DNA from 2 places in the Gilliamella sp. wkB195 genome. Region 2 is predicted to be linked to the other one. Evidence: riboswitches for the same ligand, from Rfam matches in the RefSeq annotation. Region 2 holds a riboswitch; the other holds the start of a gene.
The links. Region 2 has a riboswitch for thiamine pyrophosphate ahead of thiB (thiamine ABC transporter substrate binding subunit). Riboswitches for the same ligand answer to the same signal wherever they lie in the genome.

Region 1 (8,070 bases), on a different contig from region 2:
CCGATTACTTAAAATAGATTCACATAAAAAATCTTATCATTTTATTTACAAAATATTATCTGAAACCACGGTACACCAATATTTAACTCACTTGCTATATATGTTAGATTATTTGCTCCTTTCATATATAAGCAGGTAGGCTGATTTTGAATCTTTCTCCAAAAGCTTTTCACTATTTGGGTGTTATCGCAACACTTGCATCATTAGGAATGTACGTATCGTATATCCCACAAATTATCGACAATCTTCATGGATTTAAAGCTAATCCAACTCAACCTTTAGCGGCAGCAATTAACTGCTCATTATGGGTCTGTTATGGCTTATTACGACAAAAAAAGGATTGGCCAATTGCAATAGCTAATTTTCCAGGGGTATTATTTGGTTTAACCGCGTTTATTACTGCTTTATAAATTCTTGTTTTAACTCCCTTATATTTTCTTTATACAGCATAATATATGCTGTATTTTTTTATAATCACAATTCTTATGAAATAGGCTAGATAATTGTTACTCAAAAATTGAGAAATCAGAGAAGATTAAAAATTAACCTTGCATATAACTTATTAATTATTATATTGTTATGGAGTTATCAACAGGTTTGTTAAATACTTATCAAATAATAAAGTGAATAATTTAATCGATTAATCTAATTTATCGATTTACTATTGTTATCTAATAGTGATTAGACTATAGTAAAAGTCAGCCTATTTTTTAGGCTGGATTCATCTTCAAAATCTATCAGAATGTTATTTATACAAAGATTAACTAAATTTGATGATTAACAAATGAGTTTTATAAAATAAGGAAATCACCATGGCTGATATTAATCTTTCCGATGATTTGATAAAAGATTTTATCTACTCAATGTACCGTAAAGAGGTATTATTAAATTTAAAAGGTGTGGTTTTGACTGAAGAAGATCGCAAACAACTCCACGCAAAAAGAGACTTTGTAAATCAATTATCTGAAGCCGAATTATCCGATATTCGCTCATGGGTTCTAGATAAATTAAAATTACTTGAAAACCAACACCAAGAGCAGAATTAACTAAAAAATCTATACTAAGCTAGCTTTTTCAAATCTATTGATAAAATTTATTTGCAGCGTTATTCAAAACGATATGGACAGTTTAAACAATCGTTTTATAATGCATCAGTTACTCGATAATCTTAAGGAAAGATCATGAAAAAGTTAGCAGTAGTGTTATTATTAGGTCTCCCAGTTATTGCATCTGCGTCCAATTGTGACGAAATTAGTGCAAATATCGCCGAAAAAATTAAAAATAACGGTGTTAATGAAAATAGCTTCCAATTAAAACTTGTTCCTCAAGATGAACAAAATATTGAAGGTAAAATCGTTGGATCATGTGATCGAGGTAAACAAAGCATTGTTTATATTCGTACACCATCATCAAAATCAGTTAAAGATGAGCCTGAAACACCTGTTGAAATCACACCACAACCCGTCGAGTGCTACAGCCCTAGTAACGCTCCAGTTCAAACGCCAGCTTCGGCACCAGTAGAAAAAGTTCAAACTCCAGAGCCGACTTCTACAGAATCTCAGGAAACTGAACAAAAAGCAGAATAAACGGAAATTTAAGTAACCATTTTATAAATTTTATAATTTGTTTAACCGGGGTGCTATAGGCTGAGATTATACCCGTTGAACCTGATTCGGTTAATACCGACGAAGGGAGTTTAAAACACGTCTATTATAGAAATCTGTTTAACTCCTTATAGCGAATTTGTCAAAAAGGAGTCATTATGCCATCATTTAACTCACTGATTGAATCAAGCGAGTGGAAACACTATATTCAACATGATTTTGTTCAACAATTAGGAAAAGGCACATTACACTTAACCTGTTTTCAATACTACCTGAAACAAGATTATCTTTTTTTAATCAACTTTTCCCGAGCTTGGGGACTTGCAGTATATAAAAGTCACGACATTGCTCAAATTCGTCAATCATTAGAGAGTTTAAAAATCATTGTTGAAGTTGAACTCGATCTGCATATTGAATATTGCAAAAAATGGCACATATCTGAATATGAACTAAGCACATTAAAGGAAGCCAAAGCCAATAGCGATTATACACGTTATGTGCTTGATATAGGATTACAAGGCGATATATTAGATATACACATAGCGATGGCGCCCTGTTTAATTGGGTATGGCATGATTGCCAATTGGATTCAAGGTTGGGACGAAAACAACCCATATCGCTCTTGGATTGAGATGTATGCTAGTAAGGAGTTTCAACAAGCAGTACAAAAAGAAATTGCTTGGATAGAAGGACAATTACTTAATATTAGTGAAAACCGATTTAAACAATTAAGCCAAATATTTAAGCAAGCGACGCAATTGGAAATAAATTTTTGGCAAATGGCATTGGATAAAAGTGACTAGTAAATAGCATGCTTTACCATTTTAGATAAAACATGCTGAGCATGAATTATAAAAGTTGTTGATAGTTTTGCTTGGTTACATCATCCCAAACACTTGCTTGGACTTGCCCAATATGATGTTGTTGTAAAAGCAACATAGTTAGTCGAGATTGTCCAATCCCGCCACCAATTGTCTGTAAAAAATCACCATTAGCTAATGCCTTATGCCAAGCATATTGGAGACGATCTTCATTATTGGTTAATTTTAATTGACGCTTTAACGTCTCAGGATCGACGCGAATACCCATTGACGAAATTTCAAAACCACTATTTAAAACTGGATTCCAAACTAAAATATCACCATTTAATCCTTTAGACCCCATCTCATTATCGCTACTCCAATCATCATAATCAGGGGCGCGCACATCGTGTTTTTCTTTATTTGACAAATCACCGCCAATACCGATTAAAAATACTGCGCCTAACTCCTTAGTAATCGCGTTTTCGCGCTCTTTTGGTGACAAATTAGGATAACGTTTTAATAACTGCTCACTATCCATAAAAGTGATCGACTCTGGTAAAAAACAAGAAAGATGATATTTTTCTGAAACCACTTTTTCTGTAGCCTTAATAGCACTATAAATCTTCTCTACCGTCTGTTTTAAATAAGCTAGATTCCGATCTTCAGGACGAATCACTTTTTCCCAATCCCATTGATCGACATAAACAGAGTGAATAGGGGAGAGCTTATCTTCATCAGGGCGAAGTGCTTTCATATTGGTATAAATACCTTCACCAACTGGAAAATTATGTTGGCTCAAGATTTTACGTTTCCATTTAGCGAGTGAATGAACCACTTCAAATTGTGCATCAGGAATACTCTTAATATTAACCTGAACCGCCTTCTCAGTCCCAGATAAATTATCCTGAACACCATCACCAATTTGACTCAAAAGTGGGGCTTGAACTTCAATTAGTGATAAATTATTAGCTAATTGCTCAGCAAAAAATTGTTTAACAAAATTGATCCGTTGTTGCTGCTCTTTAAATGATATCGTCATGTCTCATCTCAAAAAGTGAATGGGTTAGTGACGATAAATTAAACTAGAAAACAGAAATATGCAAGTTAGAACATATACGGACTTTTTATAAAGCGCTAAGCACTATAATTAAATTCACAGATTCCCGATATGGGCAAGGACTGCATCACACATTAAACGTAAAAAATGAAATTAAATTACCCAATAATACAATATATTAGGTAATTATGTTTCATCATATAGGTAAAAGATAATTGAGTTAATTATTGATTAAAATAGGTGGAAACAATATGGGTTAAATTTGGCTTTTGCCATTTTGCGATGAACACAAAATTAGGTACTATAAATGGATACCTTTTGTTTTCAGCCAAAGTAAATTCAAGTTTGCTGGTAATCCAGCCTTTTTTGAACTTGAAATTTGAAATTGACGTCACCGGGATTCGAATAACATCATTCGTTAAATCTCCAGCGAGAGTTAAGCCAATTAAAATAATTTCATCGGACTTAAAATAAATAAGGTAGTGTTTAATATCAAAAGCGGCTGCGCCCTGAAAAAGTGCAAATCTCCAAAGTTTTGGGTGGATAGAACCATAAATTACTGATGAGCTATTAAAATCAGGTAATTCAAGTTTTTCAAATAAGGCTTTTATTTTTTCTAGCTTTAACCCATCATTCATGTTAATACTCCCTTGCGTTGAAAATTTACTCTTAATTAACACATTGTTTTTATTAAAAATCGAAGATTTTAATAAGTTGAGGGGATTGATTATAAAACTATTAAAAACTAATTAAAATAGAAATGTAGTAAGAGATCATAACTATCATATAGAAAAAATTCAGACTTACGAATGGATGAAATATGATCAGATAAGTTATTGCATAAAATCCTTTCGTAAAGGGAGAGGATATGTATTTAAAAATTAAATAGTCGAAGAAATCGTAATAAGCGATTGAGCGGCTTAGCGACGTTTGAATTACCCGCGGGTTTATTTTTGAGGTTTCTATCGCAAAAAAAGTTGAGGAGCGGGGTTTTTGGGGTTCTAAATTTTGTTTTGCAATGTTGCCTAAAATAAATAATTCCGTTCTAAATATGGCACTCTTTAGTTATCGTGTTTTTCCATCAAAAAAGTTGAGGAGCGGGGTTTTTGAGGTTCTCAATTTCACTTAAAAAATTATTAAAATATCAAAATCACTAAATTTCTAATTTAAAGCCCTAAAATAAAATTTTCGAGGATCAATCGCTCTAATTTTAAAGATTTGTAATCACAATATCTCTAATTAAAACAGCAGTTAAATAATTATAAACTAGAACCATTTTAGAACCTCTTTACGAAAGTTAACGCAAGTGAGTGAAAAAAAGTGTTGCATCGTGTTTTTCCAATCACTATACTTTTTACACGGTTTTAGCTAATGGGCTAAAATTTGACAGAAACGTGTAAAATTGCAAATTAATCAAAAAATTACTTGACAGGGTAGTCCAAAATGCATTATAATTTTCAACAGGCAACAGGCAACAGGCAACCTGGCCAACCTATCTTTTAAATTCGTCTAAGTCCAGCTCTCAGCTTAAATTTTTCACTGAAACTTGTTTTTCCACGCAATCAAGTGAAATTCCGCGAATTTTCGCGCGATCGCTCCCGCGATCCTCCTCTCGATCTTTTTTCCGATCGTTTTCCGGATCCTCTTTCAGATCCTGTTTTCGATCCTTCAGCTTTTCCAAATTATCCCGGCAGATTGTTTTTTTCGTGGCTCTTTTCCTTCCTTTTTCTGGTCACGCATTGACATCACAGACAACTAGGAATGCGATACAGGGTAGTGCACCGTATCTGACTTTCGACGGTGGTCGTACACGTGCGGTTGATGCTAACGGTCTGCTTGGGATTACGCTATCTAACGGAATTAAATATACACCTTCAACCAATACTTCATCTTCTTCAGCACCAATCGCCTTGCCGGCTGCGGGTCAGAGTTTTGCTGATATTCGTATGTTCGTTCCTACTGATACAAATTCAGTCGATTTAAGTACTCTTATCGGTCCACCTAATAATTATTGGGGTGATGATGATGGAGATTCTGGCGTTAGTGCTACTGGTCGTTTAAGTTTATCTATCGTTGATAAAAACAATCAAGCTGTATCACGTAGTACTGTGCCAGAGATTTGTAAGGCACCTTATCGCGTTACATTATCCAGTACTGGTGGTACATTATCCACACGTTATGGGGTTCCTAATAGTCGAGCTTTCAATGAAAGTAGTGTGACTTATTTCTTGAATCCTAAAGCTACGCCGGTGGTTTGTTTTGCCAGACCTAGTCTGAGTTTAGGTTCATATCCATATTCTGGTCTTTCCAGGATATGGGACCAAAATAATGGTTTTCTTCCTCAATCAACTGACCCATCACGCTATGCTTCAAACTTTCCTACTACTGGTGCTAATGGATTGTACTTTGATTTACTTATTGGCGGGGGTAATCAGGCGTTGTCTTGGTCTCCTGTTTCTCAGGGGGAGATCACAGTCACAATGTCTAATTCTACTTCTACAAGTGTACGCGTTACTTTAACTGGTCCTTTCGCTACCGAATCCCAGCATGATTCAGCCAATCCTGGTCGTATTTCTATACCTACTTTGCCTCAGACCTTCGAGTTGGTCGGTCAAGACAGTCAAGGTAATCCTGTTGTTAAATATGGTTTTACTATAAAGCGGTGGTTCGTCAACCGAGGTTATGGTGATCGGAGTTATGATTCTATGAGATCTTGGTGTAGAAGTCTTGGTTACGGTATGCCTATGGTAAGGGATTTAACAAATGCATCTTGTCCTAATAGCGTTTCAGAAACGCTCTGTCACAACTCCGTTGGAGCTAGACCTCGCTCACGTGATAATTATTACCAGCGTTATATTGGTGCCGGTTTTTTCACTGAGTGGGGTGATATGACCCGTTATTACGCTGGCTTCAACAAATCGTACTTCTGGACTAGCGATGAGTATGGTAGTGGTGGTCGTTTTCCTTATTTTTTTGTTGTAAGAATAACTGATGGCAGAGTGGCTAGGATGACCACAGATAGCTATTACTCACACGCCTCTGGGCTTTGCATAAGGTAAGAACGAAAGAATTAAAATAGATAGCTGACTAGAAAAGTCAAAGTGGTTGAGCTATAAAAAAGCGATTTTGTGGCTTAGCGACGTTTAAATTACCCGCCTAGGCGGGTATTTTTGTGGTGTTTTATCTCAAAAAAAGTTGAGGAGCGGGGTTTTTGAAACCTTGATATTATTCGGCAAATTTATTTTTATGATCATAACGATTGTAATGAATATCATCACTAATTAAATAATTATAGATATCATCAACTATCTCTATGCCATTTTTTAAGTAATCGGCTTCACGTTTTTTGCTTCTTTCGCCTGGAAAGAAGATTTCACTATTGCCTTTGGCTGGTTTGGTTTGTTTTAGTTGGTCAAGCATAGCTGACATGGTTTGTTTAAAGATTTCGAGTCCAACAAAGTATTGTGGGTTGATCACAATATGCAGATGACCAAGGTTGCGCCCTTGGGATAGATCCGCATACATTGATGAAACGTTTTTACCAAATGGTAAGCCAAGTAATATGCCTGAAAGTACATCGACCATCATCATTAGTCCATAACCCTTGGCATCGGCTATTGGTAGTAGGGCGTTTACTTTGTGGGGATCGGTTGTTGGTTCACCATGTTCATCAACCGCCCATGTTGGGGGAATGGAGGCGCCTTTTGATCTGGCGTATAAGACTTTTCCCCAAGCTTGGACAGTGGTTGCCATGTCAAATGAGACAATCCTTTCGTCGTTCGTTGGTGCTGCAAATGCGATTGGGTTGGTTCCAAAAAATTCTTCTGCGCCACCATAAGGAACCGCCATTGGGTCAGATTGGCACATGGATATGGCGACTAAGTTTTGTTTAGCTGCCATTTCGGTAAAGTAACAAAGCGAGCCACTATGTGACATTCGACGAATTCCGACTACGGCAACGCCATTTTTCTTCGCCATTTCTATGGCTTTGTCCATACCAACTTTAGCGGCAACTAATCCGCATCCGTTATCAAAATCTAATATTGCTGATGATGGACCGGTTTCTTTATAGGTGACATTGGGGGAGTGAGTCATGCCTCCTTTTGCAATGCGTTCAGCATAATATTCAACTCGTACGGCGCCATGCGAGTGGATGCCTCGTGCATCAGCAAATGCAAGCGTATCGGCAGCAATATCGGCGTGCTCTTGAGTTAATCCAGCTTTATGTAGTTTTTTGGCAATTAAGTTGTGTAGTGTTTGTCTGTCTAGTCTCATTTTATCACTCCTATCTATAGTCGCTATTTGGTGATGATAGTGCCTTTTGTTTGTGCTAATAGCGATTCGATATCTGTTAAGTTGCCAATATAGGCGGTATTGCCAGTTTGTTCGACAAATTCAATAACGGATTTGATTTTTGGTCCCATAGCACCATCATCGATTGCCATTGGTTGTATTCGTTTGGTATCAACCTTGCCTAGAGCGGTTTGCTCAGGTGTGCCCCAGTTTTCATAAACGGCGTCAGTATCGGTTAATATCATTAAGTGGTCAGCCTTTAGTTCGATTGCCAGTTGGGCAGCGCTATGATCTTTGTCGATAACCGCCTCGA
Region 2 (8,070 bases):
GTAGTGTAACTTATTACATCAACCCTAACGTTACACCGATGGTTTGTTTTGCCAGACCTAATTCAGGTGGTTATGCTGGCCCAGCTTTGATATGGGACCCTACTAAGGGTTTTCTCACTCAGTCAAATGAGCCATCCTCTTACGGTCAAAACTTTCCTACTACTGGTGCTAATGGATTGTATTTTGATTTACTTATTAGTGGCAGTAGTCAGGCGTTGTCTTGGCCTCCAATATCTCAGGGTGGTATCACAGTTAAAATGACTAATTCTACAGCTACAAGCGTTCGTGTTACTTTAACTGGTCCTTCCGCTACTAGATTCCAGATTAATTCAGACAATCCTAGTCGTATTTCCAAACCTTCTTTGCCTCAGACCTTCGAGTTGGTCGGTCGTGATGGTCAAGGTAATCCAGTTGTTAAATATGGTTTTACTTTGAAGCAGTGGTTCGTCCACCGTGTTTCTTGGAATGGCAATTATTCTCCTGCCTTATCTTGGTGTAATGGTATCGGTTATCGAATGCCTCGCGTAAAGGATTTAACCAATGCAGTTCGTAAAGATTTAGTTGTACCTAGTGCCACTCCTTCCTCATTTGGTAATAGTTTTATGCGTCATATAGGTTCGGGTTTTTTCACTGAGTGGGGTTATAATACCGTTGGCACCGCCTTCGAACTTTTTTTCTGGACTAGTGACTCCATTGGTCGTGACCAGGTTATCGTGGGTACGCAGCGTGGTAATGTGGTGAGGCAGAGCCTCTTAGGCAGCGACGGACTTTGTGCCTATCCTTAGTTTTTATTTCTTCGTCCTTAATCCTTAGGGCGGGGGGCATAAAAAATAGTGTTGAGTCATTAAAAGTAAGCTAAGAGTCAACGTCGTTTAGCCATAAAAAGCGAGTTTGTGGCTTAGCGACGTTTGAATTACCCGCCTCGGCGGGTTTATTTTTGCATTTTTTTATCTCAAAAAAAGTTGAGGAGCGGTTTTTTTGGGGTTCTAAATCCTACTTTTTAATATTGTTTTATATGAATAATCCAGCTTTAAGCTGTGGCGTTTAGTTGTGTTTTTATATCAAAAAGTTGAGGATTTTTTGGGATGAATTTGGTTTTATAAAACTCCCCTCAATTTTAAATGCTGAAATTTTTAAGATGTTTTTAAGTGGCGATATACCACCGATATTGAACAATATCGGTGGCTGGTTTTGTTACATTTTTTCAACCGTTTTAATTCCAAGCATATCTAAACCGGTTTTAAGGGTTTTTGCTGTTAAAGATGCCAGTTTTAGACGGCTATGTTTCAAGTCTTCATTTTCGGCTGCCAAAATTGGGCAGTGCTCATAGAAGCTAGAAAATAGGGTGGCGATATCATACAAATAGGCGCACAGCACATGCGGTGTGCCTTCTGCAGCAACGGTTGAAACGGTTTCATCAAATTGAATTAATCGAATTGCTAATGTTCGCTCTTTGTCCGTGCCTAAATTGATATTACCAGTTAAGCTATCTTCGTTGATATTTGATTTTCTAAACACCGACAGTACGCGTGTATAGGCATATTGTAGATAAGGTGCAGTATTGCCTTCAAATGACAACATGTTATCCCAATCAAAAACATAATCGGTGGTACGATTTTTGGATAGGTCGGCATATTTCACTGCGCCAATCGCTACTGCATCAATCACTTTGGCAAGTTCTGTTGGAGAAAGATCGGGATTTTTACTTTTAATTAGTGCTTCTGCACGCTCTGTTGCTTCGTCAAGCAGGTCGTTTAATTTTACGGTATCACCTGAGCGAGTTTTAAACGGCTTGCCGTCTTTACCTAACATCATTCCAAACATGTGGTGTTCAAGTTTTAAGGATTCTGGTACATATTTCGCTTTATGTACGATATCCCAAACTTGTTCTAGATGTTGGTGTTGACGTGAATCGGTATAATATAAAATACGTTCAGCATGAAGTGTTTCGTAACGATATTTTACACAGGCAATGTCGGTTGTTGCATAAAGATAGCCACCATCACGTTTTTGGATAATAACACCCATTGGTTCGCCTTCTTTATTTTTATATTCATCTAGAAATACGACGATGGCACCGTCACTTTCAACCGCTAATTTTTTCTGTTTTAGATCGGCAACAATGCCTGGTAGCATACTGTTATAGATGCTTTCGCCCATTGTATCTTCAACCGATAAGGTGACATTAAGGCGTTTATATGTGGCAATGTTTTGTGTCATGGTGATATCCACCAGTTTTCGCCACATTTCACGGCAATATTGGTCACCACCTTGAAGTTTTACGACATAATTACGGGCTTTTTCGGCAAAGGCTTCGTCTTCGTCGTAATGTTTTTTAGCTGCGCGATAGAACGATTCTAAATCTGAAAGTTCCATGTCGTTGGCATGTTCGTTTTCCATTTTTTCAAGATAGGCGATTAACATCCCAAATTGGGTTCCCCAATCACCAACATGGTTGGCACGGATAACATTATGACCAAGAAAGCTTAATACTCGGACACTAGCATCACCAATAATGGTTGAGCGTAAATGGCCGACGTGCATCTCTTTTGCTACGTTTGGTGCAGAGTAATCAACCACAATAGTTTGTGGTTTGGCTGGTAAAGTAATATTCAGTTTATCACTATTTAGCGCGACTTCGTTTTGTTCAGCAATCCAACTATCTTTTAAAAAGATATTAATAAAACCAGGACCGGCGATCTCGATTTTATCGGCAATATCATCAATATCAAGATGTTGTAAAACTTTTTCAGCTAATGCTCGTGGTGGCATTCCCAATTTTTTAGCGGTAGACATGATACCATTTGCTTGGTAGTCACCAAATTGGGCTTTAGCTGATTGCTTGATTAAAGCGTCGCAGTTTTTATCAGCACCCGCCATAATCATTGCTTGAGAAACACGTTGTGTTAATAGTTGTTGAATATTCACACTGAACCTAATCGTTTAAAATAAAATGCCCAATATAATACTGATAAATTGATAAATTGTCACTGTGGGATTAGTTAAGGACAAGTAAATAGCTGATTCTTTTATAAACGAAAATTTTTTTATTTAGATGTAATCTATCAACTCAATTATAAAATAGATAAAAAAATAAAGAGAAAACAGGTGCCGAAATTTATTTAACTACCTGATTATCAATATCCTTTTGCTCTTTTCAACTTCGGTGTTTGCTCAAGGTCATCTGCAAGAAATAAGATTCACAATTGACAAAATACTATGATAATCATGGTGAAAATATCCTTTTGAATGAATATGCAAAACTCACTCACTCCTTAAATAAGCAAGAAATCGATTTTCTGATTACAAATGGGGCTAAGCGGAAATTTTATAAAGCTATCAGTTTGATCAAGCGCAGTTACTCTCTTCCAAAATCATAGATAAGTTTGCAGGCAACCGTTGAAGGTAACTATTTACAATTATACCTTCACCCTCTAAACTAATGTCGTTCTCAACGGGGTGCCCTAGTGGGCTGAGAGTGTCAGATTGATTGACATAACTCGTCGAACCTGAACTGGATAATGCCAGCGGAGGGATTTGAGTTATTATATCTGCTCAAACCTTTTGTCTTTTACCTATTTCTTTGGAGGCAAAATGTTTTGTAAAAACTTTTTACTACCTGTTATTTTTCTATTTTCACTTTTTAGCCCATTAGCCAATGCAGAACTGCCCACTTTGACGGTTTATAGCTATAATTCATTTATGTCACAATGGGGACCCGGTGAGGCAATCAAAAAAGGGTTTGAAGCCCAATGCAATTGCCAACTTGAGGTTGTGACATTAGGTGATGGTGTGTCGGTTTTAAATCGTATTCGCCTTGAAGGCGATAAAACGAATGCGGATGTTATTTTAGGGTTAGATAACAACCTATTAGAGCAAGCCAAACAAGCGAATATTCTTATTCCTCATCAAATCGCTAAACCCGACAATCTCAACACCAATTGGTGGGATGATAGTTTTATGCCTTATGATTTTGGTTATTTTGCTTTTATCTACAATAATAACAAAGTCAAAAATCCACCTCATTCTTTACATGAACTGGTTGAAAATAAAGCCGGTTTGAAAATCATCTACCAAGATCCAAGAACCAGTACACCAGGACTCGGTTTACTATTTTGGGTAAAAAAAGTTTATGGTGATAAAGCAGCAGAAGCGTGGCAACAAATCGCTAAAAACACGGTGACAGTCACCAAAGGTTGGAGCGAAGCTTATGGTATGTTTTTAAAAGGCGAAGCGGATTTTGTACTTAGTTACAGTACATCGCCAGTGGCACATATCATTAATGAAAACGAGCATCACTACGAAGCAGCTATTTTTGATGAAGGACACTATCGTCAAGTTGAAGTCGCCGGAATTATTAAATACAGTCAAGAAATTGACCTAGCGCGCCAATTTTTACGTTATTTGCTGACACCTGAAGTCCAACACCAATTTGCTGAGAAAAATGTGATGTATCCGATTATCAAAACGGATCTACCTAATGCCTTTGCGCAAATTAATTCGGTCAATAAATCGTTAGAATTTGAGCCAGCAGAGATTGAAAAACATCAAAAAGCTTGGATTCGAGAATGGCAATCGGCAATTAGTCAATAGATCCCGTATCGTCAATGTTAAAATTTAAATCGTTATTACCCGGAATAAGTGCTGCGAGCTTAATACTCATCATTTTAAGCTCGGCACTTATTGCTATTTGGCGATTTGCCTTGGAGTCAGGAAATTTGACGATTTATCTTGATAGTTATGTACTTCATATTGTTTGGATCACTTTTTATCAAGCTTTGTTATCGACAATACTTTCGCTGGCATCAGCAATATTAATGGCTAAGGCGCTCTCCTTTATTGATTTTAAAGGTAAAAAGTTACTGATAAAAATAATGCCAATTACCTTTATTTTACCCGCTTTAGTGGTTGTGACAGGGTTGTTGTCGGTATATGGGCAACAAGGTTTACTGGCTTACATTTGCCAAGTACTGCATATCCCATTTTCATTTCCTATTTATGGCTTGCAAGGTATTTTGTTGGCTCATGTTTTTTTGAATTTTCCTTATGCTTGTGTGCTCTTTTACAAAACATTAAACAGTGTTGCTATAGAACAAAGACAGTTAGCGGCACAACTTAATTTTTCAACATTTACCTATTTTAAATTACTTGAATGGCCGTTACTTCGTAGACAAATATTGCCTATGGCAGCACTTATTTTTATGCTCTGTTTTTCGAGTTTTGCCATAGTGCTTGCATTGGGTGGTGGTCCAAAATACACCACGTTGGAAGTGGCTATTTATCAAGCGGTGCGAGACTTTGATCTATTACAAGCCGCATTGCTATCTTGCGTGCAGTTGGTTTGCTGTATTGTTTTTATCAGCTTGATGCAGAAAATAAATAGAAATGATAGAAAGCTGAGTGTTAAATTTAGTCACTCCAACTATCAATTACCGATAACCAATTGGCTAAAAATGATTAGCATGATCATTATCGTAATAGGGGGATTATTTATCCTGTCTCCGATGATTACCATACTTTTTCAAGGTTTCTATTTTTTCCAAATCTCATTACTCACATCGATGTTGCAACAAGCCTTACTCTATTCAATCCTTATTGCTATAGGTTCCGCTATGATAGCGATGTTACTTGGGTTACTTTTGCTATGGACCAATTGCCGACTATTGATTAACCAACAACGTCAATTAAGTAATCGGCTTATGCTGGTTGCCTCACTGATATTAGCCATACCAAACATGGTATTAGCATCGGGATTGTTTTTATTGTTATTTGGTTATAGTCATCACACTGTTTTTATCTGCTTATTAATTATGGTTTGTAATGGGTTAATGGCGCTACCTTTCATCCTTAAAAATTTAGCTACGCCGATGTATGATATTACTGCACGCTATTGGCAATTAACCCAAACCCTTAATATCAATGGATTAACGCATTTTTATTTGGTCGATTTTAAGGGGTTAAAAAGCCTTATGTTGATGAGTTTTGCCCTTGCTGCCATATTGTCATTGGGCGATTTTGGGGTAATAGCTCTGTTTGGCGGGCAGTCGGTGACCACGTTACCTTATTATTTATATCAACAGATATCGCATTATCATTATCAAGAAAGTATCGTGACAGCGGCGATATTATTACTTTTATCTTTTAGTTTATTGGTTGTGATGGATTATGATCGAACTTCAAAAAATTGAATATCAATATGACAACTTCAACATGCACTTTACGCTAAATATTGCTGCTAAAGAGCGGGTTGTTATTGTCGGACCAAGTGGCGCGGGCAAAAGTACATTACTTAGCTTGATTGCGGGGTTCATCTTTCCTAAATCAGGACAAATCATTTTAAATAACCAAAATGTCACAACAACGTTACCCGGTAAACGCCCTGTATCGATGCTATTTCAACAAAATAACTTATTTAGCCATCTAACGGTTGAACAAAATATTGCTTTAGGCATTAAGCCGACATTAAAACTGAGTCGAGCTGAACAAACGACTATTAATGATATACTGGTTCGTGTAGGGCTGGAAGGCTTTAACCATCGCTATCCCGAACAGCTATCGGGTGGCCAACGGCAACGCGTGGCTTTGGCTCGCTGTCTTATACAACATCGTCCTATATTATTATTAGATGAGCCATTTTCTGCTCTTGACCAAGCTCTTCGCTTTGAAATGTTGGCATTGGTGAATCAGGTTTGTAGTGAATTTAATCTGACCTTAATGATGGTATCGCATTATCTGGATGAGTCACTTAGCCATTTTTCCCGCTGTGTGGTTATTGAAAATGGAAACGTCATATTTAATGCAGAACCAAAACAGCTAGCTGAAAATCAAGAGATAGCTAAATTGTTAGGGATAAGTTATTATTCATAATTAGAATTCTCCGTAAAAAAAAGTTGAGGAGCCGGGTTTTTGAGGTTTTAAATTTCACTTAAAACTTTTAAATGATCATAACCACTATTTTAAATACTAAAATAATTTTTTTAGGATGAATAACAGTGATTCTAAAGATTTGTAATGATGATAATCTTTAATTAAAACAGCGTTTAATCAATTATCATCTAGATCCTTTTTAGATCCTATTTACAAAAGTTAACGTAAATGAGTGAAAAAAAGTGTTGCATCGTGTTTTTCCAATCACTATACTTTTTACACGGTTTTAGCTACTAGGCTAAAATTTAGCAGAAAAATATAAAATTGTAAATTAATCAAAAAATTACTTGACAGGATTGTCGCATATGTTCTATAATTTTCAACAGGCAACAGGCAACAGGCAACTTGGCCAACCTATGTTTTAAATTCGTCTAAGTCCAGCACCCAGTTTAAATTTTTCACTGAAGCTTATTTTTCTACTCAATCAAGTGAAATTCTGCGAATTTTCGCGCGGTCGCTTCCGCGATCCTCTTCTCGATCCTTTTTCCGATCGTTTTCCGGATCCTCTTTCAGATCCTGTTTTCGATCCTTTTCCGAATTATCCCGTCAGATTGTTTTTTTCGTGGCTATTTTCCTTTCTTTTTCCAGCCATGCATTGACATCACAGACAACTAGGAATGCGATACAGGGTAGTGTACCTTATCTGACTTTCGACGGTGGTCGTACTCGTGCAGTTGATGCTAACGGTCTGCTTGGGATTACACTATCTAACGGAACTAATTACACGCCTTCTACCAATTTATCATCTACAACCCCAATCGTCTTGCCGGTTGAGGGGCAGAGTTTTGCTGATATTCGTATGTTCGTTCCTACTGATACTAATTCAGTCGATTTAAGTACTCTTATCGGTCCTCCTAATAATTATTGGGGGGATGATGATGGTGATTCAGACGTTACTGCTACAGGTTCTTTAAGTTTATCTATCGTCGATAAAAACGGTCAAACGGTATCACGTAATTCCGTGTTAACAATTTGTAACGCACCTTATAGGATTAAGTTATCCAGTACTAACGGTACATTATCAACTCGTTATGGCGTTCCTAATCGTAGTGATTTCAGTGCCCGTAGTGAGACTTATTACGTCAATCCAAAGGCTTCGCCTGTGGTTTGTTTCGTCAGACCTAATTTAATGTATGGTAAGCT

Region 1: another riboswitch for thiamine pyrophosphate. It lies ahead of tenA (thiaminase II); the one in region 2 lies ahead of thiB (thiamine ABC transporter substrate binding subunit).

What each region holds. Positions count from the first base shown of each region.
Region 1 is NZ_LZGP01000018.1:4,176-12,245, reverse strand. Features, by position in the region: gene A9G08_RS04940 (SemiSWEET family transporter) at 147-410, shown strand; gene A9G08_RS04935 (hypothetical protein) at 813-1,046, shown strand; gene A9G08_RS04930 (DUF1161 domain-containing protein) at 1,182-1,586, shown strand; TPP riboswitch at 1,623-1,711, shown strand; gene tenA (thiaminase II) at 1,763-2,407, shown strand; gene asnA (aspartate--ammonia ligase) at 2,454-3,446, opposite strand; gene A9G08_RS04915 (hypothetical protein) at 3,689-4,102, opposite strand; gene A9G08_RS04910 (hypothetical protein) at 5,171-6,523, shown strand; gene allD (ureidoglycolate dehydrogenase) at 6,690-7,739, opposite strand; gene A9G08_RS04900 (carbamate kinase) at 7,763-8,070, opposite strand, start outside.
Region 2 is NZ_LZGP01000024.1:732-8,801, forward strand. Features, by position in the region: gene A9G08_RS06155 (hypothetical protein) at 1-785, shown strand, start outside; gene argS (arginine--tRNA ligase) at 1,195-2,928, opposite strand; TPP riboswitch at 3,446-3,554, shown strand; gene thiB (thiamine ABC transporter substrate binding subunit) at 3,595-4,593, shown strand; gene thiP (thiamine/thiamine pyrophosphate ABC transporter permease) at 4,608-6,188, shown strand; gene thiQ (thiamine ABC transporter ATP-binding protein ThiQ) at 6,166-6,867, shown strand; partial or broken gene A9G08_RS06180 (hypothetical protein) at 7,490-8,070, shown strand, end outside.